Methyloterricola oryzae: one gene and its partner. The protein of the gene in region 1 binds, or shares a complex with, the protein of each later gene. Links are inferred from orthologs where the notes say so. Each region holds a gene or a part of one and is shown on either strand. Other genes may lie near its edges. The genes, in order: EK23_RS20365 and trxA.

Evidence for each region.
Region 2: the proteins of EK23_RS20365 (region 1) and trxA are in contact, whole or in part, in an NMR structure (PDB 2IPA), measured with the Bacillus subtilis proteins. The link is inferred for Methyloterricola oryzae from one-to-one orthologs.

What each region holds. Positions count from the first base shown.
Region 1 is NZ_JYNS01000032.1:2,232-16,383, forward strand. What follows is about bases 2,803-5,561. They hold EK23_RS20365 (arsenate reductase ArsC), read left to right. Parts: upstream 2,803-3,823; coding sequence 3,824-4,300; downstream 4,301-5,561. Other genes in these bases: arsA (arsenical pump-driving ATPase), read left to right, coding at 2,803-3,757; arsB (ACR3 family arsenite efflux transporter), read left to right, coding at 4,321-5,394; EK23_RS24375 (GDCCVxC domain-containing (seleno)protein), read left to right, coding at 5,391-5,561. In the rest of the region: EK23_RS20335 (putative porin), read left to right, coding at 1-182; EK23_RS20340 (hypothetical protein), read left to right, coding at 271-942; EK23_RS20345 (ArsR/SmtB family transcription factor), read left to right, coding at 1,006-1,347; EK23_RS20350 (hypothetical protein), read left to right, coding at 1,344-1,562; arsenite efflux transporter metallochaperone ArsD, read left to right, coding at 1,607-1,969; more of arsA, read left to right, coding at 1,985-2,802; more of EK23_RS24375, read left to right, coding at 5,562-5,609; EK23_RS20380 (alkaline phosphatase PhoX), read right to left, coding at 5,717-7,114; EK23_RS23530 (GTP-binding protein), read right to left, coding at 7,307-7,426; EK23_RS20385 (TonB-dependent receptor), read right to left, coding at 7,523-9,622; EK23_RS20390 (sensor domain-containing phosphodiesterase), read right to left, coding at 9,992-13,435. UniProt on the Bacillus subtilis protein: Catalyzes the reduction of arsenate [As(V)] to arsenite [As(III)]. In vitro, can dephosphorylate para-nitrophenyl phosphate (pNPP).
Region 2 is NZ_JYNS01000002.1:43,670-59,301, forward strand. The notes cover bases 5,357-8,286. They hold trxA (thioredoxin TrxA), read left to right. Parts: upstream 5,357-6,621; coding sequence 6,622-6,951; downstream 6,952-8,286. Other genes in these bases: cysQ (3'(2'),5'-bisphosphate nucleotidase CysQ), read right to left, coding at 5,357-5,760; yrfG (GMP/IMP nucleotidase), read left to right, coding at 5,838-6,527; rho (transcription termination factor Rho), read left to right, coding at 7,157-8,286. In the rest of the region: EK23_RS04030 (FGGY-family carbohydrate kinase), read left to right, coding at 1-126; EK23_RS04035 (hypothetical protein), read left to right, coding at 552-785; EK23_RS04040 (RDD family protein), read left to right, coding at 856-1,308; EK23_RS04045 (hemerythrin domain-containing protein), read right to left, coding at 1,276-1,821; EK23_RS04050 (DUF2721 domain-containing protein), read right to left, coding at 1,910-2,359; EK23_RS04055 (ABC transporter ATP-binding protein), read right to left, coding at 2,363-4,210; EK23_RS04060 (DUF6524 family protein), read right to left, coding at 4,481-4,921; more of cysQ, read right to left, coding at 4,942-5,356; more of rho, read left to right, coding at 8,287-8,413; EK23_RS04085 (putative bifunctional diguanylate cyclase/phosphodiesterase), read right to left, coding at 8,422-10,515; EK23_RS04090 (YfiR family protein), read right to left, coding at 10,524-11,072; EK23_RS04095 (TOL_0244 family TonB-dependent receptor), read right to left, coding at 11,069-13,078; iron-sulfur cluster carrier protein ApbC, read left to right, coding at 13,250-14,341; dcd (dCTP deaminase), read left to right, coding at 14,344-14,910; hemL (glutamate-1-semialdehyde 2,1-aminomutase), read left to right, coding at 14,980-15,632. UniProt on the Bacillus subtilis protein: Participates in various redox reactions through the reversible oxidation of its active center dithiol to a disulfide and catalyzes dithiol-disulfide exchange reactions.

The DNA of each region.
Region 1 (14,152 bases):
ATGCCTTCACCGACTCCAATTTCCACCTTGCCGGCACCGATGCGCAGGGCTGGATCTTCGGCGCCAGCTATGGCCTGCTGACCAACACCTGGCTAACCGCCCGCTGGATGTCGACCTCGTCCATCGATGGCCCGCCGCTGGATGTGGACCTGCTGCTGGTGGACCTGAATGCCCGCTTCTGAGCTAGGGGGAGTACCGCACGTGTCTAGCGTAACTGCCGCAACTCGATGGTGGAGTGGGACTACCGGGTTCATTCGAATTTTCGGGTTTATGGTGCTTTTCACCCTGCTTCCGGAAGCAGGCTTCGCGGAGGCTAAGAAGCCCGACGCCTCTGCCCAGGCCCTGCGCAAGGCGCAAGGCATGCTGCGGGACCTGACGGCAACGGTCACTAGCCTGCAGGCCGAGAAAGCCGCCTTGCAGGAACAGGTGGACAAGCTCAATGGCCAGGTCAAGGACCTGGAAGGCCTGCAAGACCAGGTGCGGCAGCAGAAAGCGGCGATCGACGGTTTGCACAGCAACAATGAGCAGTTGCAGGGCCGTCTGGGTTCCGAAGCCAGGCGCTTCGAGTCCCTGAGTGGCAAGCTGAGGGCAACCCAGCAGGAACTGGGTCGATTTCGCCAGGACAACGCCCTTCTGGTGCAAGCGGTCAACGAACGCAGCCAGTGGATCAAGGCCTGCGGGGACAAGAACGCGCAGATGCTGAGCGCCAACAAGGAATTGATGGAGAAATACAAGGACAAGGGAATCTGGACCGTGCTGAAGGATGAGCCTTTCACGGGCTTTGCTTCGGTGGCCGAAGAAAATGCGGCACAGGATTTCCGCTTCAAGCTGGAGGATCTCAAGGTGACGCCTTGGCGTGAGCCGGAGAGCCAGTCTCGAGGGAAAGCGGAACAGGAACCCTCACCGGCTGAGGAAGCCGCCGCCGAGGACGACGGGGAATAGTTGAAAGCAGCCGCCCGCAAGGGCCGGCTTGTTTTATTTCCATAGTTCGATAATATTCGAAATATGGAAACGAGAACCGCCGTACGATCCCTCACCGCCCTGGCGCAGGAAACCCGTCTCGCCATTTTTCGCCTGCTGGTCCAGGCAGGGCCCGAAGGGCTTGCCGCGGGCAAAATCAGCGAGAGCCTTGGGCTCGTTCCCTCCTCACTGTCCTTCCATTTAAAGGAACTGGCCCGCGCGGATCTGGTGTCGGTGCGGCAGGAAGGCCGCTTTCTGTATTACGCCGCCGACTTCCAGGCTATGAACGCCCTGCTTGCTTACCTCACGGAAAACTGCTGCGGAGGTCAGCCCTGCGAAGCAAGCGCGGTGTCCACCTGTTGCCCCGACGAAGAGGTTCTGACATGAACGACCGGGTTTTCAATGTGCTGTTCCTCTGTACCGGCAATTCCGCCCGCAGCATCCTGGCTGAGGCCGCCGCGCCAGAGGAGGAGTTGCAACTGGCGTTTTCTCGCGCCTTCGTCCTGCTGGAAAGGCGCATCAGCCTGTTTGTCAGCTTGAACCACGCCAGTCTCGAACGCCTCGCTTTGCAGCGACAGGTTCGCGAGATTGGCAGCATATGAATACCCAAGCACTGCCGTATTGGCTCCAAAAACGAGATATTGCCATGAAAAAACTTGAAATTTTTGACCCTGCCTTGTGCTGCTCCACCGGTGTTTGCGGCACCGAAGTCGATCAGAGTCTGGTGAACTTCGCTGCCGACGTGGACTGGGCGAAGCAGAACGGCGCCTCGATCGATCGCTACAACCTGGCTCAGCAACCCCTGGCCTTTGCGGAAAACGCCGTGGTCAAAAGCTACCTCGAACGGTCTGGCCCGGAGGGCCTGCCGCTGGTGCTTCTGGACGGCGAGGTGGCGCTTGCGGGCCGCTATCCCAATCGCGGCGAACTGGCGCGCTGGGCAGGCATCGAGCCGCCAGCGACGGAAGCGCTCACGGGCGGCGGTTGTTGCAAGGGCAGCCGCTGCTGCTGATCCGGACGTCCAGCCATGCGATTCTTGGATGCGCCGCCACGTTACCTGTTCTTCACCGGCAAGGGCGGGGTCGGCAAGACCTCCATAGCCTGTGCCACAGCGATTCGGCTCGCGGAGACCGGCAAGTGCGTACTGCTGGTCAGCACCGACCCGGCCTCCAACGTGGGGCAGGTGTTCGGCGCCAGCATCGGCCCGGTCATCTGCCCCATAGAGGCCGTCAAGGGGCTGGATGCGCTGGAAATCGACCCTCAGGCGGCGGCCCAGGGCTATCGTGATCGCATTGTCGGTCCGGTGCGGGGTCTCCTACCCGAGTCAGTGGTACGGGGCATCGAGGAGCAACTCTCCGGTGCCTGTACCACAGAGATTGCGGCATTCGACGAGTTTACCGAGCTTTTGACCGACTCGGAGCGGGTGGCGGGCTATGAACATATCGTGTTCGACACCGCGCCTACAGGGCATACCATTCGCCTGCTGCAGCTTCCGGGCGCGTGGAGCGGCTTCCTGGAGGAAGGCAAGGGCGATGCTTCCTGCCTCGGTCCTCTCGCCGGGCTGGAAAAGCAACGCACACAGTACAAGGCGGCGCTGGGAGCTCTGGCCGACCGCAGCCGCACACGCTTGATCCTGGTGGCGCGCGCGCAGCGCGCAAGCCTTGGCGAAGTGGCGCGCACTCACGAAGAACTGGCGGCCATCGGTCTTCGCGAGCAGTTTCTGGTGATCAATGGCATCCTCCCCGCCAGCGAGGCGGAGGACGATCGACTGGCCGCCGCCATCGTGGCGCGGGAGCAAGCCGCGCTGACCGGAATCCCCGAGTCCTTGCGCACACTCCCCCAGGATCGACTCGCACTCAAGTCCCGGGACCTGATGGGGGTCGACGTGCTAAGGCGCTTCTTCGCGGAGGGTGAGGACGCGATCCCTTCTTCCCAGGCTGGCAGTGCGCTGCCGCAAGTCCCCGGGCTGAGCGACCTTCTGGATGCGATCGCCGCCGATGGCCACGGCCTGGTGATGCTGATGGGCAAGGGCGGCGTCGGCAAAACCACGCTCGCCGCGGCCATCGCGCTGGGGCTGGCGCGGCGCGGGTTGCCGGTGCATCTCAGCACCTCGGACCCGGCCGCGCATCTGGGCGAGACCCTGCCTGACAGCGTCGAGCATCTGTCGGTGAGCCGGATCGATCCGCGGGTCGAAACCGAGCGCTACCGGGCCCACGTGCTGGAAACCAAGGGCAAGGACCTCGACGCCCAAGGCCGCGCCTTGCTGGAAGAGGACCTGCGTTCGCCCTGCACCGAGGAAATCGCGGTGTTCCAGGCCTTTTCCCGCATCATCCGCGAAGCCGGGCAAAAGTTTGTGGTGATGGACACGGCCCCCACCGGCCATACCCTGCTGCTTCTCGACGCCACCGGTGCCTATCACCGCGAGGTGGCCCGCCAGATGAGCACAGGCCAGCATTTCACCACGCCCATGATGCGTCTGCAGGACCCGAAGCGGACCAAGGTGCTGATCGTCACTCTGGCGGAATCGACGCCGGTTCTGGAGGCCGCCCATCTTCAGGACGATCTGCGGCGCGCGGGGATTGAACCCTGGGCCTGGGTCATCAATCAGAGCCTCGCGGCAGGGCGCACCCGTTCGCCGTTGTTGCGGCAGCGCGCCAGCAACGAACTGGCGCAGATCGAGGCGGTGGCGACCCGTCATGCCGCGCGCTATGCGGTGGTCGCGCTGCAGCCGGAGGAACCGGTCGGCGCTGCGCGACTTCAGGTCCTGGTTGGAATGACGATTGAATCCGCCACCGACTGAAATGGCGGCTCAAAGCAGCCTGTTCTCGAAACCCATCCGAAGGGAAATGAAGTGAATCGAACACCGATGAACGTGCTGGTGCTCTGCACCGGCAACTCCTGCCGCAGCATACTTGGCGAGGCCCTGATCAACCACCTGGGTCAGGGCCGGTTCAAGGCCTTTAGCGCCGGCAGCCATCCCGTGGGCAAGGTTAATCCACATGCCCTGGCCACCCTGGCCCGCCACGGACTTCCCACCGAAGGCTACCGGAGCCAATCCTGGGATGAGTTCGCGGATGCGAACATCGACATTCTCATCACCGTATGTGCATCCGCTGATGGAGAAACCTGTCCAGTTTACCTGGGTTCGGCGGTGCGCGGCCACTGGGGGCTGCCTGACCCGGCCCATGTGGAGGGACCGCCGGAAAAAATCGAGGCCGCCTTCGAGGCCACTTATGCCGCTCTGGAGCGGCGCATCAGGCGGCTGCTGGACCTGCCTGCGGACACCCTGTCCAAAGCCGAGTTGGCTGAAGCGCTGAACCGCATCGGCCGCGAATCCGATTGAGCTTCAAGGAGAATTTTGTGATGAGCACTCTACAGAACATCACGCCGGCTGCCAAGCGCATGAGCCTGTTCGACCGTTATCTCACAGTCTGGGTGGCGCTTTGCATGGGGGTCGGGGTACTGATCGGAAAGCTTCTCCCCGAGCCCGTCGCGGCGCTGCGCACTGTGGAGATCTCCCACATCAACCTGCCTATCGCCGGGCTGATCTGGCTGATGATCTACCCCATGATGCTGAAAGTGGATTTCGGCTCGGTGCTGGAGGTGGGCCGAAACCCCAAGGGCCTGCTGGTGACCCTGTTCGTCAACTGGCTGGTGAAGCCCTTCAGCATGGCGCTGCTAGGCTGGGTGTTTTTCCGGTATCTGTTCCTGCCCATTATCGGAGCGGAAGCGGCAGATCAGTACACCGCAGGCGTGATCATCCTGGCGGCCGCGCCCTGCACCGCCATGGTGTTCGTCTGGAGTTATTTGACCGACGGCGATCCTGCCTACACCTTGGTGCAGGTGGCGGTCAACGACCTGATCATGCTGGCGGCGTTTGCCCCGATCGTGAAGTATCTGGTTTCCGGTGCCTCGGGCCTGGAAGTACCTTTCGACGTATTGCTGTGGTCGGTGATCGTGTTCATCGCGATTCCCCTGAGCGCCGGCGTCCTGACCCGAAAGCTGCTGTTGGGTCTCAAGGGCCGCGCATGGTTCGAGCAGGCTTTCCTGCCGCGCCTGCACCCGGTTGCCATTAGCGCGCTGCTGCTCACCCTGGTGCTGATCTTTGCTTTCCAGGCCGATAACCTGACCACGCGCTGGCTGCATGTGGGCCTGATTGCCGTGCCCATCCTGATCCAGGTGTATTTCAATGCCGGGCTGGTGTACGGATTGATGCGGCTGTTCAAGGTCGAGTATGCGGTGGCCGCGCCCGGCGCCCTGATCGGCGCCAGCAACTTCTTTGAATTGGCGGTGGCGACGGCAATCACGCTGTTCGGGCCGGAATCCGGCGCGGCCCTGGCCACGGTAGTGGGCGTGCTGGTGGAAGTGCCGGTCATGCTCTCGGTGTGTTCCGCGTGCAACGCCACCCGCGGCTGGTTCCCGGAGCGGCGCCCATGACGGAGGAGCCGATACTGGAATCGGTGCTGACCTGCCCGCATTGCGGTCACGCCCGACGTGAGATCATGCCCACCGATGCCTGCCAGTTCTACTATGAATGCACCGCCTGCAAAACGCTTCTCAAGCCTCTTCCGGGTGACTGCTGCGTCTTCTGCTCCTTTGGTTCGGTGAAATGTCCGCCAGTGCAGCAGGCCGCGGGTTGTTGCCGCTCGTGAGCGCATAGAAAAAGACCACCGCAATTCGTGGAATTGCGGTGGTCGAAGGGGTTAGGAGATTGACTCGTATGGGTTGGCGCGTCCCTGCGCTCTCTTCGCTTACTTGATTAGCGGTCTTCGCCTGGCTCCATCGCCTTGATTTCTATGGTGCGGTCGTTTGCACTGTCCGGATGCTGGATGTTGACCCAGGCGCGGTTCGGGTTGAAGGGATCAAAGTAGAGGCCGGTGAACTCGGAACCGACGGTGCCATTGGACGCCCAGCGGGCCAGGCCTTCACCCGGATCGGTCAGGTCGCCATCCTGGTTCCGGTCCTTGGCGAACCAGATGTCGTCGTTAACGCCGCCTGGCTGATCCTCCACGACGTAGATATTGCCCTCGGCGTCGATGGCCAGGTTGTCCGGGTTAGTCAAGGCAGCGCCGATGGCCAGACCGCTGGCCAGATCCAGGGTGTTGCGGTTGGCGAAAACCGAGATCTTCTGATTCTTTAGATCCATCCGGTACACCTCGTGGGTCGTGGTGGTTGCCACGTAGAGGTACTCGCGACCCTTGACCACCTGGATCTGCAGGTCTTCCGGACGCTGATAGTCAGTACCCTTGAATGCGGGCAGATCGGTGGTGTTGCGGCCGTCCACGGAGGTCACACCGTTGGTGTCGGTGATGACCAGGGCGCCGGGCAGGCCGTTACCCTCCTGGTCGGTGATAGGCACCCACTCGTAGGCGCCGGTGGCGTTGGGCGTCAGGCCATCGCCCACGCGCAGCACGAAGGTCTGCCCGGCGGCGAAGTAATCAGCCTTGCCGCGCAGTACGTCGATCATGCGGGCCTTGGGCGTGTACTTGTAGATGCAGCCGCCGTTCAACTCGTCGATGAAATACATGTTGCCGTCACCGTCGAACTGGATGCCCTCGTGGGAGGTGCGCGGGATCACGTTCTGGTGCACGAAATCAGCGCCGTCGTTGCTGGCGGCGTTAAAGGGCTCTTTGATGCCCGGGGCATTGGTGGGATTCTTCAGCTCGAACAAGCGGCCGTAGGGGCTGGTGGCGCCGGCCGGGTTGGTGCTCCAGCTTTCCTCGGCGGTGATGAGAGTGCCCCAGGGTGTCCAGTAGGAGGCGTCAAAGGAGACATGGGCGCCGGCTGCCGGGCTGAACCAAAGCGTTTCGGTCTTGCCGGTCTTGCGGTCATACCGCTGCACGCCGGCCTGGCCGGTTTCGAACACGGTAAACAGGTAACGGCCTTTGTCCTTGCCGGTCTCGTTCAGGGTCAGCATGTCCCAGTTGCCGCTGTTGGGAATGCCGGCGGCGAGCTGAGCCTGGCGTTCGCCGATGGATTTCTGGGTGAAATTTGGGCTGCTCAGAGTGACCGGCGTGGATTCATCCAAAGTCGGGCCAGCAGAGGCCGCCAGCGGAGTGAATTTGTCGAAGCGGGTTTCAGCGGCGAAGGCCGTGGAGCCTGCCAGCAGCAGGCCAATGGCAATAGCCAGCTCTCTGCGTGGAAAAGAGGGGTTCATCGTGTAGCTCCGGGTCATTTTTGATTCTTGAGTGGAATAAGCGGCCCCGGCGCCAACCGGGGGCGAGCATAGGTCATCCGGTCATGGACTGATCTGACTGGGCCCCGCTAAAGTAGAGCCGCTGTGTAAAAGCTGTGTGACAGGGGCGTTATGGTTGTTTGACAACCCGTGCTGTGGCTTTTTAGGCGGCGCCTATGACATGCGGTCTTCCAACCTCAGGGCTGCCTGATGGGGCGTTGATTGCAACAGTCGGTTTAGCAGGGTGGTCTTGCCGCTGCCACGAATGCCGCAGAGTACCGTGACCGGGAGCATCTATGGGAACATGGGTTCCATGAGGTTGCCGTTATCTTTCGCATGCGGCTGATCGCTCGTTACGCTGGTATCCCGCGGCGATAGTCGCCGTTCGGTTCAATAGGTGATGCGTATCCCCACTTCGGCGCCACGGCCGGGTTCGGGCGCGAAATTACGCAGGTACGAGGTGGAGTTCCTGATGTTCTCGTTGAGCAGGTTGTTGCCCTTGGCGAAGACCATGAGCTTGGCGTCCTGATAAGCCTGTACCTGATAGTCGACGCCGACATTGAGCAGGTTGTAGCCGTCGGTCTTGGATTCGAAGTCGCCGGCGTAGGGCTGCGAGTCGGCTCGGGTATAGCGCACATAGCTGGAAAGCTCGTCCAGCGTGTAGTCGAACTGGACCCCATAGCGCAGCGGCGGCATGCGCGGAACGTCGCCGCCCTGGGCGAACTCGCCGCGGGTGTAGTCGCTGAACAGGGTCATGTCCAGCAGACCATAGGATGTTTCCATCAGCGGAAAGATCAGCTTCGCTTCATATCCCTTGAAGGTCGCGTCGCCCTGCGAGGAGACGACCAACGGGGCGCACTCCTCGTTGCCCAAGCAGGGCTCGCCATGCTCGTTGACAAACTCGCCGGTGCGCCGGAGGTAGATGTAGTGGTTGGCCCAGTTATGGAACAGGTCCACCTCGGCCCGCATCCACGATGCATTGAAGCGGTAGCCCAGATCCAGGTTGTAGGAGGTTTCCTCGGTGAGCGAGGTATCGCCCCGCTCGAAACTGCGGGTCGCGTGATGGAAGCCGTTGGAGAGCAGTTCCTGCACCTGTGGCGCGCGCGAGGAACGGGTGATGGCGAGGTTCAGACGGTTGCTGTCGTCGATTTTCCAACTGGCCGATGCCGAGGCCGACACCGGCGTGTAGTCGAAACTCGGGCCGCTCTTGGGATCGATGCTGGTCTGTTCGACGCGTAAGCCGAGTTGATAGGTGACAGGCCCTAGGTCCAGGGATTCCACGCCGAACACGCTGAAGCTCTGGATCAGCGAGCGCGGCACCAGAACCTCGACTTCCACGTGTTCCTCCTCTCCGGCATGGTCTTCCCCACCTCCTTCGTCCTTGTGATGGTGGTAATGTTCACCGAAGAAATCGCTGGACTGGGCCTGAAAGCCCACCACGCCGCGTACCGGGCCGATGTCCTGATGGGTAAGCTCCAGCCGGCCCTCGAAGGTTTCATTGCTGAAGAAGGCGCCCTTCTCGCCATTGGCGATCTCCGTGTGCTGATAATCGGTGTAGCCCAGGCGCGAGCGTATCAGCTTGGCGAAGGGGAAGGGGTCGTTGAGTTCGCTCTTGAAATCGTATTTGTTCTGGCGCAGGTCGATACGGACGGTTTCCTTGCCGGTACCATCGTCCGGCACGCCGTAATTGTTCTCCAGGCGGTTGTAGGAGGCGCCGGCAAACCCCGGATCGCCCACCCACGAGAGGCCGGCGGAGCCGCTGATGGTGTGGCCCCAGGTGTTGGGCAGGACGCCTTGCGGGTTGTTTACCACGTCCAGGGTCGGGTCGCTGACCCGAACTGCGTCCACGTCGATGGCGCGGCCGCCGATATCCATGTTGTTGCGCTCCCGGTAGAAGCCGTCGAGGTGGTAGGCGAACTGATCCTTGCCACCCTCGAACTTGAGCGCGGTGGTCTTTTCGTCGGCCACCGAGTCGTAGCGCTGCTCCACGGCTCCGCCCAGCAGCTTGTCCGGGCGGAATCCGGGAATACGGTTGTCAATGACATTGACCACGCCGCCGATGGCACCGCTGCCGTAGAGCAGGGTGGCGGGACCGCGCAGGACCTCGATGCGCTCCGCCAGGGTGGGTTCGATGCTGGTGGCGTGATCTGGGCTGATGGCCGAGGCGTCGTTGGCGCCAATGCCGTTGGCCAAGACCCGCACCCGGGGTCCTGTCTGTCCGCGAATCACCGGGGTGCCGACGCCGGGGCCGAAGGACTGACTGGACATGCCCTGCTCGAGCTTGAGCGTCTCGCCGATGCTGCGGCCCATTTTGAGCTGCAGTTCCTCGCCCTTCAGCACGGTGACGGGCATGGCCGAATCGGAGACTTTATCGCGCAGCGGGGCCGTCACCACCACCGTTTCCAGTTCCGTGGCCTGCTCGGCTGCTTTCGCCGAGTGCAAGGCCAGGCAGGCTAGCACGGCCGCAGCCAGGGCTCGGGATTCGATCAAGTTTGCATCCATTGATGTGATAAAAATGTTATATCGTAATTGGCTGGGGATGCGTCACTCTAGATCAAGCGGCGCCGGTGGCTCCCCGAGACAAGTCATTCCCGATGCGTAAGATCGTCGCCGATCGGTAGGGCCGATTCGCCAAGCACAGCCACTGATTGTCTCACCACGGCACATTCCCTGTGATCAGATTCCGCGGAAGGCAAGTGGAACCCTGGAAGGCGCACCTGGCATACGAGCGCTACCTCGGCACGCCTAAAATGTGGATCCCGAGCCTGTATTAAAAGTTATACTATAACATAGCTGGCTTGTGAACAACGTCTGACCCCTTGCGGCGATGTTCTTGGGAGAGTTAGGAATCAGGCAAGCTTAGCGGGGCGTTTGCACGAAGGACGCGAACTGTTCCGCGGGCACTGGTCTGCTGAAGAGGTAGCCCTGAACGCCTGTGCAGCCCTGGGCCAGGAGGTAGCTGAGCTGTTCCGCGGTTTCAACCCCTTCGGCCACAGTCTGCAGGCCCAGACGCTGCGCCATTTGAATGATGGCGCCGACGATGGCGCGGTCATCCGGGTCGATGCCGATATCGCGCACGAAGGACTGGTCGATCTTGAGCTTGCGTATCTTGAACTTCTTGAGATAGCTCAGGGAGGAATAGCCGGTCCCGAAGTCGTCGATGGCGAGGCGAACTCCCAACTGATTCAAAAGGTCCATGGTCTCGATGGAGGCCTGTGGGTTGGTCATGGCGACGCCCTCGGTCAGTTCCAGTTCCAGCCATTCGGGTGGCACGCTCTCCTCTTCCAGGATACGGGTGACCAATTCCGCCAAGTCACCATGACGCAACTGGCCGAAGGACAGGTTCACCGAGACGATCAGGGGTGGCAGCCCCGCATCCCGCCAGATTCGTGCCTGGCGTGCGGAGTGTCGCAGAACCCATTCGCCGATGCCGAGAATGAGGCCGCTCTCCTCGGCGATGGGGATAAACTCGCCTGGCGGAACGGGGCCCAGGTCACGGTGGTTCCAGCGAAGCAGGGCCTCGCAGCCGATGACGGTTCGATCGGGCAGGGCGATCTGCGGCTGAAACACCAGGCTCAATTCCGCGTTGCGTTCCGCATCGCGTAGCCCATTGATGATCTGCAGTTTGCGCAGCACATCCGCCTGCATCTCCTCGGTGAAAAAGCGGAACGCGCGGCGGCCTTCCTGTTTGGCGCGGTACATGGCGGTATCGGCGTTCTTGAACAGGGCTTCCATGTCGGTGCCGTCCTCCGGGTACAAGGCGATGCCGATGGAGGCGGAAAGTGTGAGCTTGTAGGGGTCGATGAAAAAATTCTCCGCGAAGGCCTGTTGAATCTTCTGTGCCACCTGGGTGGCGCCGAGGGCGTCGGTAGCGGGAAGAAGCAGGATGAATTCATCTCCGCCGAGGCGGGCCAGGATATCTTCCTGGCGGAGAATTTCGCGCAGGCGCTGCGCCAGTCGCACCAGCAAGGCGTCGCCTACGCGATGACCCAGGGTATCGTTGATGTCCTTGAAATGGTCCAGGTCCAGGAACATCAGGGCCAGGCTGTCCTGATTGCGTCTGGCTAGGCTCAGCGCATTGCGCAGGTGCTCATCCAACTTCAGACGATTGGGTAGGCCGGTCAGGCCGTCGTAGTTGGCAAGGAAGTTGATGCGTTCCTCGTGCTGCTTCCTTTCGGTGATGTCCTGCACCGTCCCGATGCCGGCGATGCAGTGTCCGGACTCGTCGAACTCCAACTCGACCCGCTCTTCCACCCAGCGGGTCTCAGTCCCCACTAGGATGCGGTGTTCCACGTGGTAGGGCGATTCCCCCCGCAGCGCGGCCTGCCAGGCGCTATCGACCAAGGCGCGATCCTCGGGATGGACTTTTTCCAGAAAAGCCTCATAGGTCAGCGCCTGGTTCGGCGGGATGCCAAACATGCGGTAAGTCTCTTCCGACCACTCCAGTTTGCCGTGTGCGATTTCCAGATACCAGCTGCCTATCTTGGCGACGGCCTGAGCGCGCTCCAGAAAAGTCTGGCTGCGCCGAAGGGCTGCCTCAGTCCGCTTCTCCTCGGTGATGTCCTGATAGATGCCCAGTACGCCCACCGCGTTGCCGTTGGCGTCACGAAGGGGCACCTTGCACGTCTTGATCCAGATGATCCTGCCTTCCGGCGTGGTCTGACGTTCGCCAAATGAAAGCTTGGGTACGCCGGTCTCCATCACTTCGCGGTCGTCGGCAAGGTATTGCGCGGCCTGGTCCCGCCATGCCAGTTGAAAATCATCTTGGCCGATCAGGTCCTCCGGGCACAAAAACCCGGCATCCCTTGCGAACAGCGGGTTGGCGCCCAGGTAGCGCGAATCCCTGTCTTTCCAGAAGATCCGCGTCGGCGCTGTGTCGATGACGGTCTTCAGCAGATTACGGGACTCGGCCAGTTCCATCTGGGTCTGGCGGGCCCTCTCCGCTCGCGCGAAGTTGTCGAGGGCAAAGTCCAGGTCTTCCGCCATCTCCGACAGCAGGGCGCGCTCTTCACTATCGAAGGCCTCGCTTTCGCCAGAGTATAAGGTCACGGCGCCCACGATTCGTCCTTCCCGGTGCAGAGGCAGCGCCGCGCAGGATTTCCAGTTGCAACCGGGCAAGTTCTCGCAGCACGAGAGGGGATCGGCATCGTTCGACGCATCCTGCGACCAGCAGGGCTTGCCATGCCTAACGGCAGACAGAGTTGTCGTTTGCCGTCGCTCAGTTTCCAGGCCCAACTCGCGCTGAAGGAGAAGGTCGGCGCTGTCGCCATAGGCGGCGACCGGGAGCAGCTTGCTCCCGGTCGGGTCGAGCATTCCCACCCAGGCGCAACGCATGCCGCCATTGAGCACGGCATCCCGGCAGATTCGGGTAAACAGTTCCACCTCGCTGGAACTTCGCACGATGGCCTGATTGAACTGGCTTAGCGCCGCATACAACTGGTTCACGCGCCGGGTCTGGATCTCGGCCCGGTAACGTGCCTGCTCCAGGCGGGCCAGCTTTTCGTGGGTTTCGGCAATCCAGGCTTGAATGCTGTCGCGCGATGAGTCGTGGACTACGATGGGTTTGGCGAAATCTCCGCTGCCCAAGTGGACTATGCCGCGATAGATGGTTTCCACCGGTGCACCCAGGATCCGCCGCAGGCTGCTGTAGGCACGCCACAGGCTCAGCAGGAAGAGGCTGACACAGAGGATGACGACGAGGCACAGCGTGATCGCCCAATGCTCTGCGGACTTGACCAGGGACCGGGTACGCTCATCCGCCAGTTGGCTGCAGCGGTCGATGGCGTCCATGATCGCGGCCTTCGCCTTGTAGTACGCGTCATCCTGAAGCCGTAAGCCGGCCCGCAGGCGCGCCTCAGGAGTGCTGGATCCAGCGGTGTCAGCCGCCTCCATCGCGGAGAGTTCGATGCGGGTCAGTTCGTCGGACAGGGACTTGGCCTTTTCCAGGAGCGCCAGTTCCTCCGCGCTGAAGCTGGCATTCCGGATCATCTGCAGCAAGGGAACCGGTGGCCCTTCTGATCGCTCCAGCCCGGGATTGGCCAGGATCTGGTCCCAGTAGATCTCCTCGTTGCGGCCTGGCCGTGGGCGCTTGCCATCACGGATGGCGAGAATTTCATCGTAATAGTGCCTGTAGCGCGGTTCGCCGGTCAGCACATAGCTACGCGCCATACGTGTCAGGTCGTTCGACGTGTGCCTCAGTTCTTCGGCCAGGCGGAAGGAATGCAACCGTTGTTGGTGGGCGCGGTCGATCTGCTTCTCCGAATAGACATAAGCGGCGAAGGCCAGGGCGAATATAAGGAACATTCCTGCCGTCGACCACAGGTGCCCGGAGAACTTGGGCACGGTTAGAGTTTTCGCAGCCATAGGCGGGGGAAGCGGGTGGAATGGGCGAGGAACAAGTTCATCGGATTACGCGTGCCCCTGCCCTACCGGGGGGCGTGGGCGGCGCAATGCCAGCCAGCGATTCTGCGCCGGAAGTCGCGCTTGATGAGTAATTCTACGTAAGAAGATTAGGGTTAGGCTGATGCCCTGTCAACGCGCGTGAATCTGCCCTGCCAGCCGCTCAGCGCCGCGTAAAAATAGCGCCAGGCGGGGCGTTTAGTCAGTCTTTGGTCAATGTCCAGGGTCTCGCCCCGGCTGTTTCAAAAATGCCGGCTAGATGTTTCAGATTGTCTCCACATGTTTCATCCAGTCCGGCTGTCCGAAGCGTGGAGAAATCGCAGAGTATTAAAAGTTATTGAAATATTTAACTCTTATTGGGTTGAGATAGTTGGCATGGCAATTGACCACACTACAAGTGTTGATTGCAAAGCAATCTGCCCAGCCCGGAATGGCCACACCTGGTTTTCGACGCACTGACCCGGGGTCGAACACGGCCCTGCAGCGGAAGCCGAAAAGTGCTTAGGAATGCCTGTCCGGTCGCAAAACTAAAAAACCAGAGGAAAAGCCAATGGCAAAAATCGTGATCATCGGTGCCGGTATCGGCGGCATCCCCATGGCCTTCGAGATGAAGGAGAACGC
Region 2 (15,632 bases), on another replicon or contig:
GCTGCCGGTGCCATGGTAAAGGTGGCCCGCCGCATCGAGCCCAACCCGGCTGCTCATGCGACCTATGCCCCCCTTTTCGCCGCCTACCAGCGGGCTTATCCGGCACTCAAGTTGGTTATATCCTGAAACAGAGGGTCCGGGGGGGCAGGGCTGCAGGGGAACCGGGAAGATCAGGGCCTGCGCGTGCCTCTTCCGCAGGTTGTCGTGGCGGGCAACTCAGCATGTTGTCGATGAGTCGGCAGTCGGCGCTGCAACGAAGTCCTCGGCCGCCGACCGGGTTTGCCGGGGGGCAGCCCAATACCTCAATCCGCGAGCGCCCGTCCGGGGCGAAAAAACTTGATCTGAATCAGAGATGCGCCGAAGCCTTCTGGCGCGGCCTTGGCCGCGCTGGTGACTGTGATACCATTGCCACGCGCCAGGAAAATCCCTGGCATGCCGGACCTTTGGTCCGGGCAGCACAATAACACGGCGCATCAGGGAATCGGGTCGCGGCACCCTCGTCGGCAGTGTTGGTTCCCCGGCAGCGCCTTCAACGAGGAGGAATCTGTTGTATGTTCAAGTTCAACACCGAGACATTCATTGCCTATCCGGTACACACCAGTGCATTCGTCGCTGACTTCGCGGTGCTCATGTTCATGCCCCTGGTCAGACCGCCGGTGATCCTTTCCATCATTCTACTGAGCGGACTGGTTTATCTGGCCATGTTCTTCGGCGTCAAGCTGCATGTGGGCGACGACAAGGCGGCTGCCGACGCCGGCGCCGCGGCGCCTCTGACCAATCCCTGAGACTCAGCCCGCAGGTCCGGCGGGCTGACGCCCGCCCGGGCCATTCAAGACCCTTCAACCCGCTTCAGCCATGCCAGCGCCACCCAGCCTCATCCGGCGCCTGTCTGCCTTGTTTTATGACGCCTTGCTGCTGCTGGCCGTCCTGTTTACAGGCACCGCCCTGTTGCTCCCGTTTCGCGGCGGCCACGCCTTGGGCGCGGGGGATCCGGCCTATAGCACCTATCTGATTCTTTTGAGTTTTGCCCTGTTGGGCTGGCAATGGACCCATGGCGGGCAAACTCTGGGCATGCGAGCCTGGCGCCTTCGTCTGCAGTCGCGGGATGGCGGACCGATCGGATGGAAGCAGGCCGCCGTGCGCTTTTCCGCAGGCCTGCTGTCCTTGGCAGCGCTCGGCTTAGGTTTCCTCTGGGCGCTGGTGGACAGGGACAGGCAGTGCTGGCACGACCGCCTGGCGGGTACGCGCCTGGTCTGGGCCGGCGAGGCGCGCGCCTCAGGACATGCCCATGATCAGGTCGACGATTGAGCGGTAGCGCTGCTGCACCTGGCGGCCGAACAGTGGATCGTCACTGACCGGCATTTCCGCCTGAGCCCGCTCCCAGTCATCCGGCAGCAAGGCTTGGTCCAACAGGGCGAAAACCTCCCCTTCCTCAGCGTCCAAATGGGCGCGCTGCACCTGCAGGTAATCGGTGATGGCTTCTTCCACCGCTGCACGGGGCGAGACCATGCCTTGGGCCGTCTGTTCCAGCAGGTTGCGTAGGGCGTGGGATTGTGAAATCAGCGTCTTGTGCTCGTCCATCAGGCGTAGGATGGAGGATTCACCCTGCCTTCCACGCTCCAGATAGATGCGAAAAATGATGTCTTCACGCGGGTGGTGGATCAGGTCGGGGTAGCTTTCCACATATTCCACCAAGTCCAGCAGCAGCATGTAGTCGGGCATCTCGTCGGCCTGAAACCGCAGCAACTGGCCTTCAAGCACATTCAGCAGCCGGGCCAGGTTGATGTGATCCTGGTGCAGTTCGGCAATGAGTTGATGCATGGTGACACCCGGCTCCACGTGATGGGCCGATTATAAGCCCAATGCCGGGGTGTGATGGGTATTTTCGCAGTACTTTTCGATGCGGCGTCTAATCCTGTATGTTTCCCAGATCCAGGCGCACGGCGATCAGCGCCTGGTTGATGTCCCGGATGAAGAAGATCAAAGACGCGATCAGGCAGAGCATGCAGAGGATGAACAATATCCCCACCAGCCAGGCTACCTCGAAGTGCAGCAGCGAAAACAGGAAGAGCAGGATCACCAGCATCGCGGCGAACAGCACACTGAGGGAGGCCAGGAAGATGGCCCGGCGGATGATGGTGGCGCGTTTGGTGAGAATCCTGAGCTGACGCACCACCGCTTCCCGATCCTCCGGCTGCAGGCCACGCATCTCGCGCACCAGATGACGCGCGCGGTCAATGGTGCGGCCCAGGCGGTTGGTCATGCTGAGTAGCAGCAGGCCCACGCCGGAAATCAGCACCACCGGGCCGACGGCGACCTGCAGGGTGGGGATGAGTTCGGAGAGGCTGACCTGATGCATGGATCAGCTCCCCAGGCTCGCACCCTCGCGGGGCGGTATCTCGGCTTGGTCGAATTCAGGCAAAAAACCGCCAGCCTGCCGGTTCCACAACTTGCGGTAGTGTCCGTTTTGCGCCAGCAGTTCGCTGTGGGTGCCATCCTCGACAATTCGGCCGCTGTCGAACACCAGGATGCGGTCCAGATGGGCAATGGTGGAAAGCCGATGGGCGACCACGATGACGGTCTTGCCGGCCATGGCACGGTCCAGGCTGTCCTGGATGGATTTCTCCGTCACCGAGTCCAGGCTTGAGGTGGCTTCATCCAATATCAGCACCGGCGCGTCTTTCAGGATCACCCGGGCAATGGCGATGCGTTGGCGCTGGCCGCCGGAGAGCTTGACCCCACGCTCGCCCACCAGGGAATCGTAGCCTTCGCTGATCGCCTCGATGAACTCATGGGCATGGGCCTGGCGGGCCGCGTCGCGCACTTGCCCTTCATCGGCGTCGAGGCGGCCGTATTGGATGTTCTCCCGAAGGCTGCGGTGAAACAGGGAAGGGTCCTGTGGGATCAGGCTGATCTGCTCATGCAGGGAGTTCAGTGTCATTTCGCGGATGTCGGTCCCGTCGATCAGGATCGCGCCTTCCTGCGGGTCGTAGAGCCTGAGGATCAGGCTGACGAAGGTTGATTTGCCGGAGCCGGAGAATCCCACCAGGCCGACCCGTTGGCCGGGGGCGATGGTGACATTCAACTGGTCGAACACCCGTTGCGCGCCGCCATAGCTGAAGCCGACGCCGCGGAATTCGATTTGGCCACGGGTGATGGGCACTGCCCGGCTTGCGGGATTGTCGAGCAGTTCGTGGGGTTGGATGATGACGCGCACGCCGTTGGCGACATTGCCGATGTACTCGAAGAATTCGAGAAAGCGGCGGCTCAGGTTGCGCGCCTCGCTGATGATGAGCAGGGACAGGCTGGTGCTCATGGCGAAGTCGGCCACGCCGATGGCGCCCGTCTGCCAAAGCGTAAGGGCATATCCCAAGGTGCCCAGTTTCAGGATGAGCGCGGATATGAACTGGAACCAGCGCACCCGTTCCATGTACCAAAAGGTCTGGCGTCCGGTGCGCATTTCCAGGTCCAGGTAGCCATCCAGATAGCGCCGTTCATGGGCCAGGCGCGCGAAGAGGCGGATGCTGGACAGGTTGGTGACGGCATCGACGATCTTGCCGTTCACCTCGCTGCGGGTATTGGCGTAATTCTGGGCGTAGGGCTGGCAGCGGGTCGCCAGCCAGTAGGAGGCTGTCACGAAGCAGGCCGCCCAGGCGGCCACGAAGTAGGCCAACTCGGCGTGCGCCCGGTACAGCAGGGCGATGGAGACCGCGAACACGATGGAGATCGGCCAGAAATCGAACAGGATGGTCCACAGGGTATGGTTGACGCTGGTGGCGGTCTCGGTAATGCGGTGCGCGAGGGCGCCCGCGAAATGACCGTTGAAATAGCGTTGGGAGTGAAATTGCAGGTAGGCGAACAACTCGCCGCTCACCGCCTTGCGCAGGCGCGGCCCTACCATGATCAGGCACGCGCCGCTGGCGCGGCTGAACAGAACTTCGCCGAGGCCCAAGGCGGCGAACAGCAGTGCCGGGTAGCGCAATTCCCCCTCCAGGGTGAGGCTGGCGATGTCCTTGGCTTGGGTGACAGTTTCGATCACCTGGCCGATGGCGTAGGGGAGCAGGATGTTGCTGGCGGCTTGGCCTGCTTCCAGCAGGACCATCAGCAGAAACCAGCCCCGGAAGCGTCCGACGAAATGCCGGACGAAGCGGAAAGGGGTGTCCGGAAGCGGGGGAGGGGCGTCGCTGGCGGTCGAGGCTTCAGGCGGCATAGTCGGCAATATCACGAAACGGGCGGGTTGGCGCGGCGTTGGATTTTGGAACTCCGGCTTCGGGCAGGCTGGGCTGGATTCCAATGAGGCCAAGCCTGCCGGACGCCGCCCTGATCAATCCCCGTCTCAGAGCTTGTGAAAAATCGTAGCGAGCGGCCCAAGGGCAAGGAGCGCGGAGCACCGGAACCGCAGTGTATGTGGGGTACATGTGGATTCCGAGCACCGCGCGATGCAGCAATCGGGACGCGCAGCAGATTCTTTCACAACCGCTCAGTCGACCTCGTCGGTGGCGACTTGTCCCGTCAGCCGGCGCTTCATGTGTGCCCAGGACATCCCCAAGGCCAGCACCACGGCGATGACCAGCAACACCAGGTGGGTGAAAGCCGGCACCGACTCGGGGGTGAACACGTCCATCTCCGAGAGGAACCAGATGAACCCGCCGCAGATGGCCAGGGTCAGCGTGACGCCGAGCAGGCCCAGGGAATTGCGGGTCGCGTTGAAGAAAACGATCCAGGCGGTAAGAAGCAACACGCCGGCCATGAACTTGAGCGCATCGGAATTCCAGATGCCTTGGGCAACCGGTGTTTTCAGCGAGCTGGCGACCCAGTGGTAATAAGAATACCCTTCCGGGTTGTAGGTTGCGTACACCACGAAGAGGGCGGCGAGAAAGCGTAGGAACAGCCCTAGCCAGTTGAAGCCATCGTTGTTCATGTCAAGGTACCTCGTCGTGCTTATTCTTGGAGGCCTGTGGCATAGGTGTGCCAGGTTCTGGACTTATCGCCATAGACCAGGAAAAAGGGGTTCAGAATCGATTCTTTGGTGTTGTACTGGAGGCGCCGGCCCGCCAGGTCGGTCACGGCCCCGCCAGCGGCTTCAACGACGCACTGTGCGGCAGCGGTATCCCATTCGGAGGTCAGGCCGATGCGGGGATACAGGTCGGCTTCCCCTTCGGCCACCCAGCACAGTTTGAGCGAACTGCCGATGGATTTCAGGTCGTACTCGCCGAGGCGGCCGAGCAGCGTGGCGAGGCCCTCGGTCTGGTGTGAGCGGCTGCCCACTACCGCCAGGCGGGCGGGGGCCCGGTCGCGCACATAGATTTGCTGCGGATCGCCGCCGCCGACCCGCTTGAAGGCGCCACACCCCTCGGAAGCGAAATAGCACACGTCCATGGCCGGCGCATAGACCACGCCCAAAACCGGTAGGTGCTGATGGATCAGCGCCACGTTGACCGTGAATTCCCCGTTACGTTTGACGAATTCTTTGGTGCCGTCCAAGGGGTCGATCAGCCAATAGGTTTCCCAGGCGCTGCGGGCCGCGAAGGGTAGGTCGGCGGATTCTTCGGAGAGCACCGGATACACCGTGCTCAGTTTCTGTAAACCCTCGCTCAGGCAGTGGTGCGACGCCAGGTCCGCGGCGGTCAGCGGCGAATCGTCCTGCTTGAAGCCAACACGGAAATCGGAATTATAGATTTCGAGAATGCGACGCCCGGCTTCCAACGAGAGGGCGATGACTGGCTCCAAAAAACGGGAAGGCTCCTTCATAATGGGCATGGACAGGGTTCCTTTGCTGCTGCTCACGGGTGTTAATGCGCGCCACCGATACCGGAATGGAGGAGGAATATTAACCCATGATTGTATGGGATGACATTGATACCGTGTTTCTCGACATGGACGGCACGCTGCTGGATCTCAACTTCGACAACCATTTCTGGCAGGAATACATACCCGCCAAGTATGCCGAGCGCATGGGCATGGAACTCAGCGCCGCGCGGCAGGAACTGGGGCCGAAGTTTCGAGCCATGGAAGGGCGGCTCGAGTGGTATTGTCTCGATTACTGGAGCGAGCAGCTTCAATTGGACGTGGCAGGGCTCAAGCAGGAGATCGCCGGCTTGATTGCGGTGCTGCCCCATGTGCCTGAGTTTCTCGAGGCGGCGCGCAACAGCGGCAGGCGGCTGATTTTGGCGACCAACGCGCACCCCAAAAGCCTGGGGCTGAAGATGGAAAGAACCTGTCTTAACCGCTTCTTTGACGCCATCGTGAGTTCCCACGCCTTGGGTTTTCCCAAGGAACAGCCGGAATTCTGGCCGCGCCTCGCGGGCCAGGAACCGTTCGATCCCGCCCGGACCTTGCTGGTGGACGACAGTCTGCCGGTGCTGCGAGCAGCCAGGGTTCATGGCGTCGCCCACCTGGTGGCGGTGCGCAAGCACGATAGCCAGCGGCCCAGCCGAGACATCCGGGAGTTCTGTAGCATCGAGGACTTCAGCGAACTCATGCCCGGGCTCACGGCGGCGCGGGTCTTGAATTTTTGCGGGGATTAAGCTCAAATTGCCCCATTGCCGTCAGCGTCCTCCCATTGTGGGCCGCACACGTCCCTTTGCCCGCCGCAACCCATCAACAACCCGGAGATTTCCAGTGAGCGAGAAGATTCTGCATCTGAATGATGACGACTTTGAAGATAAGGTACTCAAAGCCGATGGTCCCGTATTGGTGGATTACTGGGCAGAGTGGTGCGGTCCCTGCAAGATGATTGCTCCGGTGCTGGAGGAGATTGCCAACGACTATGACGGCAAACTGACCATCGCCAAGATCAATATCGATGACAACCCGTCTACGCCGCAGCGTTATGGGGTGCGGGGCATACCGACGCTGATGCTGTTCAAGAATGGCGAAGTGGAGGCCACCAAGGTGGGCGCACTCTCCAAATCGCAGCTGGCGGCTTTCCTCGACAGCAATCTCGCTTGAGGCGGATGCGGCCCGTCTCGTCGCGGTTTCTGGACGGGCCCAATTACCTGTGCTATTTTTTCGCCAGAACTAAAGAAACTTCCTCTTAAGTCCGTGCCGGTTCCGGCGCTCCCCCTCTGATAGTTCTTGGACTCGACGCCTGCTCGCTCGAGTAACTCAATTCCAGCAACTGTTTCCTGAAAACCCGCATCCTCATTCTTAACCTATGAACCTTACCGACCTGAAGCGCAAGCCTGTTTCCGAACTGATCGAAATCGCCGAGTCCTTGGATATCGAAGGCGTGGCCCGAACCCGCAAACAGGACCTGATCTTTTCCATACTCAAGAAGCAGTCGAAGGGCGGCGAGGACATCTACGGCGACGGGGTGCTGGAAATATTGCAGGACGGATTCGGCTTCCTTAGGTCGACGGACAGTTCCTATCTGGCGGGCCCCGATGACATCTATGTGTCTCCCAGCCAGATACGCCGCTTCAGTCTGCGCACAGGCGACACGATTTCCGGCAAGATCAGGCCCCCTAAGGAGAGCGAACGCTATTTCGCCATGCTCAAGGTGGAGCAGATCAACTACGAACCGCCTGAAAACGCCAAGCACAAAGTCCTCTTCTCCAATCTCACGCCACTCTTTCCCAAGTCCCGCTTCGTCCTGGAGCTCGGCAACGGCACTACCGAAGACCTGACCGCACGCGTCATCGACCTCATCGCCCCTATCGGCAAGGGTCAGCGTGGTCTTATCGTGTCGCCGCCCAAGGCGGGAAAGACCATGATCCTGCAGAACCTGGCGCATTCCATCGCGGAGCAGAACCCGGAGTGCTATCTGATCGTGCTGCTCATCGACGAGCGCCCGGAAGAAGTAACGGAAATGCAGCGCAGCGTGAAGGGCGAAGTGGTGTCCTCCACCTTCGACGAACCGCCCGCCCGCCATGTGCAGGTGGCGGAAATGGTCATCGAGAAGGCCAAGCGCCTGGTGGAGCACAAGCGCGACGTGGTGATCCTGCTGGATTCCATCACCCGCCTGGCCCGCGCCTACAACACGGTGGTGCCCTCGTCCGGCAAGGTGCTCACCGGCGGTGTCGACGCCAACGCCCTGGAGCGGCCCAAACGCTTCTTCGGCGCGGCCCGCAACATCGAGGAAGGCGGCAGCCTGACCATTATCGCCACGTCCCTGATCGATACCGGCTCGCGCATGGACGAAGTGATCTACGAGGAATTCAAGGGCACCGGCAACATGGAACTGCATCTGGAGCGCAAGATTGCCGAGAAGCGCATCTATCCAGCCATCAACATCAACCGTTCCGGCACGCGCCGGGAAGAGTATCTGGTACCGCAGGAAGAACTGCAGAAATGCTGGATCCTGCGCAAGATCCTGCAACCCATGGACGAGATGGCGGCCAGCGAGTTCCTGCTGGGCAAGCTCAAGGACACCAAGACCAACGGCGAGTTTTTCGACTCCATGAAGCGCTGAGGCCGCGCTCAGGAAATCGTGGCGGAGGTTTCGGCGACGGCGGGCTTGCCGTTGCTGACAAGCAGCAGCAGGGAGGCTTCGTTGGCTGGCAGGGGCTTGCTGAAGTAGTTGCCCTGAATGTGGCGGCAGCCATTGTTGCGCAGGTATTCCGCCTGCTCCCGGGTTTCCACGCCCTCCGCCAGCAATTCCAGGTTCAGGCTCTTGCCCACGGCGATGATGGCCGTGGTGATGGCCACGTCTTCCGGGTTGTCCGGGATGCCGTCGATGAAGCTGCGGTCGATCTTCAGGGTGGCGATGGGAAAGCGCTTGAGGTAGCTCATGGACGAATAGCCGGTTCCGAAATCGTCGATCGAGAAGCGGATGCCCATGGCGCGCAGGCGCATCAGCTTGCGCATATTGGCGCCGGAACCGTCCATAAGCGTGCTTTCGGTGAGTTCCAGTTCCAAAAGGCGCGGGTCCATGCCGGTTTCCAGCACAATCTGCAGCACTTTCTCCGCCACGGTGTCGTCCTTGAACTGACGCCCCGAGATATTCACGCCCAGCACAAAAGGCACCGCGCATTCTGCCTGCCAGATTGCGGCCTGGGCGCAGGCGGTGCGCAGCACCCACTCCCCCAACGGCACGATGAGACCGCTGTCTTCCGCGATGGGAATGAATTCGGAAGGGCTCACTGTACCCAGTTCCGGATGGCTCCAGCGCAGCAGGGCCTCCATCCCGGTGATGCGGCCGGACTCCAGATCGAACTGCGGCTGGTAATAGAGGACAAACTCGCTGCGCTCTAGCGCGCGCCGCAAATTGTTCTCCAGGGTCAGCCGATTGAGCGCGCGCCCTTTCATTTCCGGTTGGAAGAACTGGAAGGTGTTCTTGCCGCGTTCCTTGGCCGAGTACATGGCCGTATCCGCGTTCTTCAGCAGGGTACCGGCCTCGGTGGCGTCATCGGGACAGAAGCTGATGCCGATGCTGGCACCGACGAAGATCTGGTGCTGATCCAGGGTGAAGCAGGTGGAAAATGCCTGGATGATCTTTTCGGCGACGGCCATGCAATCTTCCGGGTGTTCCACCTTTTCCAGAATCACCGCGAACTCGTCGCCGCCGATACGGAAGATGTAGTCGCCGCTGCGCAGCAGCGCCTTCAGTCGTCCGCCCACATCCTGCAGGAGCAGGTCGCCGACCGCGTGGCCTAGGGTGTCATTGATGATTTTGAAGTTGTCCAGATCGATGAACATCAGCGCCGTGCGTTCGGCGAAGGAATTCGCGCCGCCGATGATGTGCGCCAGGCGCTCGTTGAAATAATGCCGGTTGGGCAGTCCGGTCACCGTGTCGTAGTAGGCCAGGCGGTCCAGATGCTCCTCGGCGCGGCGGCGCTCCGACAGTTCCTCGCGCAGGCTGCGATCGCGGTGCTGGATCTGCTCCAGCATGTCATTGAAGCAGTGGGCCAGGGAACCCACTTCGTCGCTGCTATGCACTTCCGAGCGCAGCGAGTAATCCTTGTGCCGCGAAACCTTGCGCATCAGGTCTGTCAGATTGAGCAAGGGGGCGGTGATAGCCGTCTTTAGTCGCTGCAGCACCAGAAAGGCCAGCAGCAGAGCGATGCTGGCCGAAAACGCGATAATGCTGAGATAACGCGGGAGTGTGCGGTAGAGGTCGTGAGGGTCGGCCTCGATCAGCAGGTCGCCGATTTTCTCGTCGCGCACCTGAATGTCCTGCCAGAACTCGAGGGCAGATGGAAACAAGGAGGGTGGGTGCGTCGTTACCACGGCGCCTTCCGCCGGAGCCGCAAGATTGGCATCCCGCGCATAGGACGCGAAGGGTTTGTGGTCCGGCAGGTATATCACGGCGCGGGTTACGGCGGGCGAGGCCTGCAGGGCCGAAAGGATCTCGGTGGCTTCATCGCGGTCCTGGAACAGGACGGCAGCCGACGCATTGCTGGCGATCATGCGACCGTCGGCCATGAGATTTTCCAGCAAGGTTTCGCGCTGGTACCACAATTCATGCAGGGTCAGGAACACCAGCACCAGACCGAGGGCAAACCCGGTGGTAGCCATGTTGATGAACTGGAGTTTGGTCTCGATGGACAGATTCTTGAAGCGTGACCGGATCATCGTGAACCCTAGTAGACGCGCTTGGCCAGACGCAAGAGCCTGGAGCTGATGTCGAGCCGGGCGGCGCGGGCTGCCGTCATGTTGACGTCAAAGGAAACCCGTTCATCCTCCATTTGCATCTCGATCATGACGCCACGGTCCAGGAAGCCCGGGGCGTCGCTGACAGTAAGCGCCCCCTTTTCGCGGGAGAGTTGGACCCAGCGCGGAAGGCTATCGGCCTCCGAATCCGCGATGAAAACGATCTGGCACTGCGCGCCCATTTCAGGAGCTTTCGGATGATCCACCTGCAAGCGTAGCCCCCCCGTGACTTTCTGACTCAGCTTATCGAATTCGCCTTCGAAGGTCTCCTCGGCGGCTACGCACAGGTGCAGCAACCCATCTGAGGGCTTTGGCCAGTCGATGAATTTGGCGAAGTTATAGATGAACGCGGCCTTCAAGGCGTATTCCGACACGTCAGTTTGAGCCTGCGCCGCCCCTGCCAGCAGCATGCCCATGAAGCCGCACAGGCGTATGGCTCGCGCCAGTTTCAGCGGGGTGGGGCCTGCCGCCCAAGTCAAAATGACCACCGGACCGTGGCAAGGAAGTCCCGTTCCAGGTAGGTGGGCGTGACCGCGAACGAACGTGTCCATTCGCGATGGTATTCGCTGCTGAGGTTGCGCCCCATCAGGGACAGTTCGAGCTGGCTCAATGGCTTCCAGGTGAGTTGCGCATCCAGCGTGAAGTAAGCCCCCAGGTTCTGGGTCGGCGTTTCCCCCACGTAGCGCAGGGCCATATCGAAGCGGGTATTGCCCGGCAGAGACAGGGACGAGCTCAGGAAGAACTGGTTATTTGGATTGTTGCCTTCGTCGGCGGCGGCCTCGGTATAGCCGCTGCCCGGCTTGACCTTGAGGGACATGTATTGATAGGTGTATCCGCCCTGCAGACGCCATGTATCCATGGGGCTCCAGCTCACGCTGAGTTCGGCGCCATAGGTGTGGCCGTACAGGAGGTTGCCGAAGGTCAGGGGGCAGTTCACGTAGCCGGCAGCCGGAAGGGCGGAGCAGGGCAGGGGCTCTATGGACTCCAGGCTCTTGTAGTCGTTGTAGTAGATTGCCAAATCGGTTGCCAGGTCGCGCCGCCATTGGGCGCGGTAGCCCAGTTCGTAGGCGATCACTGATTCGGAATGGAACTGGCGGTTGCCCGTCAGTCTCAGCAGGGTCGGCAGGGGCGCGTCGGGCGGGCTCGGGGGCAGTGTCAGGGCGTTATATCGAAGATCCTGCTCGACCCAGGAAGGCATGCGCACCGCCCGAGAAACGGCTAGCCAGGCGCTGTTTTTGTTGTCGGGTGTCCATAACAGGCGGCCGGTGGGCTGGATTTGGTAGCCCACCAGGTTCCGGTGCTCTAACTTGCTTCCGAGGGTGAGCCTCAGCTGTTCGGGAATAAGCTTGATCTCATCCTGAAGAAATAGGCTGAAGAGATGATCGTTGCGCTCATCGGGCACCATCGCCGTGGTACTGCTCGGGGCGCTGTCCCCGTGCATGTAGCGGTAGCCTCCGCCCCAGGTGATGTGGTTCCAGTCACCCACAGAGAAATCGTGTTGCAGATCCACGTCCACGATATCAATCAGGAATCGTGAGCCTTGAACCGGATTGTGCCGGTTGTTCTGGTCGTAATAGAACTGCAAGGCGAGGCCGGAGTCCTCGGCGAGGCGGCGGTTCCAGCGCGACAGGAGATTGAAGCCGTCGCTGTGAATGTCGCCGGATTGCTGGCGGACATAAGGCGGTGCCGGGTAGTAGTCATTGATCGGAGCGCCGCCGTCACTGTTGTGGAACACATCACCCTGGACCGTCAAGCTGTCATCCGCCGACAAGCGGCTGTCGATGCGGAAGCCGCCGCGTCCGGAACGCCAGTCGTCGCCCGCGTCCTTGCCATTGGCATCCTTATAGGCGTCCCGGTCGAAATATTTGCCGTACACGCGATAGTCGCTGCTCTCGCCCAGGCGCCCGCCGTAGCGCAGTCCCACCGCTCCGTTCTCCAGCGTACCCGCGGAGGCGGATAGTAGGCCTCCGGCGGTATTCTTGGCCGACTTGGTGATGATGTTGATGACACCGTTCACCGCGTTGGCGCCCCACAAGGACGCGCCGGGGCCGCGGATCACCTCGATCCGCTCGATATCCTCCATCAGGGTGTCCACCGTATCCCACCAGACGCCGGAGAACACCGGGGTGTAGACACTGCGCCCGTCCATGAGCACCAGCAGTTTGTTCGCCAGGGTATCGTTGAAACCGCGCGCGCTGATCGCCCACTTGTTGCGGTCCACGCGGGCGACTTGAAGGCCTGGGACCATGCGCAGGGCTTCGGGGATGGTTGCCGCTCCCGAGCGGCGGATATCGTCCTGGCTGATCACGAAAATGGCGGCGGGCGAGTCGGAGAGGCGTGCAGGGCGTTTGGCTACGGAAGTGACCTTCACTTCGAGCAATTTGTCCAGGGGCAGGTCGGTCAGTTCCTGTTCTTGAGCAGGCTGATGGGCGGCGGCGTAGAGCGGCAGGCAACCCACAAACAGGAGCGATGCCCAGAGCGTCATCGGCTTTCGTCCATGTAAACCGGGCGCAGTGGGATTCATGTGTCAGCCTGACCTTGGCTTTTTATGATTTGCTTATAGTATCCGATCTGGCGCATACCTTGAAGGCGCAGGGTTCGTGGGGTAGCGCAACTGGTGTAAGATACGGCCATTGTTTCTGATTTGGAGCGAGCCATGACCATCCCGGCCGAGAGCGACGTGCGCCGCGCGCTCAGTACCGTCATCGACCCCTATGCCAATAGTGATCTCGTCACCTCCAAGGCGGTGCGCAAGATCGAAGTGGATGGGTCGCGTATAGGCATTGAAATCAGGCTCGGCTATCCCGCAGCCGGCTGGAAGGACGCCCTGGTCGGTATGGTCATGGACGCGGTCCGCGCTGTGCCCGGCGTCGAGACTGTCGGCGTGGACGTCGGCTGGGAGGTGATATCCCACGCGGTGCAGAAGAACCTCAAGCCGCTGCCGGGTGTCAAGAACATCGTCGCGGTCGCTTCGGGCAAGGGCGGCGTGGGTAAGTCCACCACCTCGGTGAACCTGGCCTTGGCCTTGGCGGCGGAGGGCGGGCGGGTCGGCATTCTCGACGCCGACATCTACGGCCCCAGCCAACCCACCATGCTCGGCTTGTCGGGCAAGCCCGAGATACTGGAAGGCAAGGGCATCAGGCCCAAGACCGCCTACGGCGTGCAATCCATGTCCATCGGCTATCTGATCGACGACGACACCCCCATGATCTGGCGCGGGCCCATGGTCACCGGGGCGCTGCAGCAGTTGCTCAACGATACGCGCTGGGAGGATCTGGACTACCTCATCATCGACCTTCCGCCCGGCACCGGGGATATTCAGCTGACCCTGGCGCAGCAGATTCCCGTCAGCGGCGCGGTAATCGTCACCACGCCCCAGGACATAGCCTTGATGGATGCCCAGAAGGGCCTGAAGATGTTCGAGAAGGTCAGCGTGCCCGTGCTGGGCATCATCGAGAACATGAGCGTGCATATCTGCTCCAACTGCGGGCATGAGGAACACATTTTCGGCGAGGGCGGCGGACGCAAGATGGCGCAGAAATACGGCGTCGACCTGCTAGGCTCGCTGCCGCTGGACATCAAGATTCGTGAGCAGGCCGATGGCGGCCACCCAACCGTGGTGGCCGAGCCGGAGGGTCCGGCGGCGATGCGCTACCGCGAGATCGCACGGGCCATGGCGGCGCGCCTGGCCTTGCGCGCCAAGGACTACAGCGCCCGTTTCCCCAAGATCAGCATCGTGAACGGATAAGCATGGGCATCAAATCCGACAGTTGGATCCGCCGCATGGCGCTGGAGCAGGGCATGATCGAGCCCTTCGAAGCCCAACAGGTGCGCAACCTGGACGGCAGACGGGTGATTTCCTATGGCACTTCCAGCTATGGCTACGATATCCGCTGCTCCAGCGAGTTCAAGATCTTCACCAACATCAACTCGGCCATCGTCGACCCGAAGAACTTTGACGAGGACAGCTTCGTCGACCTGCAGTCGGATGTGTGCATCATCCCGCCCAATTCCTTCGCGCTGGCGCGGACGGTGGAGTACTTCCGCATTCCCCGCGATGTGCTGACCATTTGCCTGGGGAAGTCCACCTATGCGCGCTGCGGCATCATCGTCAACGTGACGCCACTGGAACCCGAGTGGGAGGGCCATGTGACCCTGGAGTTCTCCAATACGACCACCCTCCCGGCCAAGATCTACGCCAACGAGGGCGTGGCGCAGGTGCTGTTCATCGGCGCCGACGAGGTGTGCGAGACGTCTTACCGTGATCGCGGCGGCAAATACCAGGGCCAGACCGGCGTGACCCTGCCCAAGACCTGACTTCCGTTTTCGCCGCCGGACCGCGCTTCACGTCGGGCCGTTGCGGCTTTCTTCACTGTGGATTTTGCGATGACCAACTCCGATCTGTTCGAAGCCGCCAAGGCGCACATTCCCGGCGGCGTCAATTCTCCTGTCCGCGCCTTCAAGGGCGTGGGCGGCTCGCCGGTGTTCGTGGCCAGGGCCGAAGGGCCTTATCTGTTCGACCCTGACGGCCGGCGCTATATCGACTATGTGGGCTCCTGGGGACCGATGGTGTTGGGGCACGCTCACCCCGAAGTGCTGCGCGCGGTGCATGCGGCGGTGGATCGAGGGCTGAGCTACGGTGCGCCGACGCCCATCGAGACCGCCATGGCGGACAATATCTGCGAACTGGTGCCCTCCATGGAGATGGTGCGCATGGTCAGTTCCGGCACCGAAGCTACCATGAGCGCCATTCGCCTGGCCCGTGGCTTTACCGGGCGCGACACCATCATCAAGTTCGAGGGCTGCTATCACGGGCATTCCGACTCGCTGCTGGTGAAGGCCGGATCCGGCGCCTTGACCCTGGGTGTGCCCAGTTCCCCCGGCGTGCCCGCGGCGCTGGCGGAACACACCTTGACACTGGCCTACAATGACGTAGCGGCGGTGCGTGAGTGCTTCGCCCAACTGGGCCGGAAGATTGCCTGCGTGATCGTCGAGCCGGTGGCCGGCAACATGAACTGCGTGCCGCCGGCGCCGGGTTT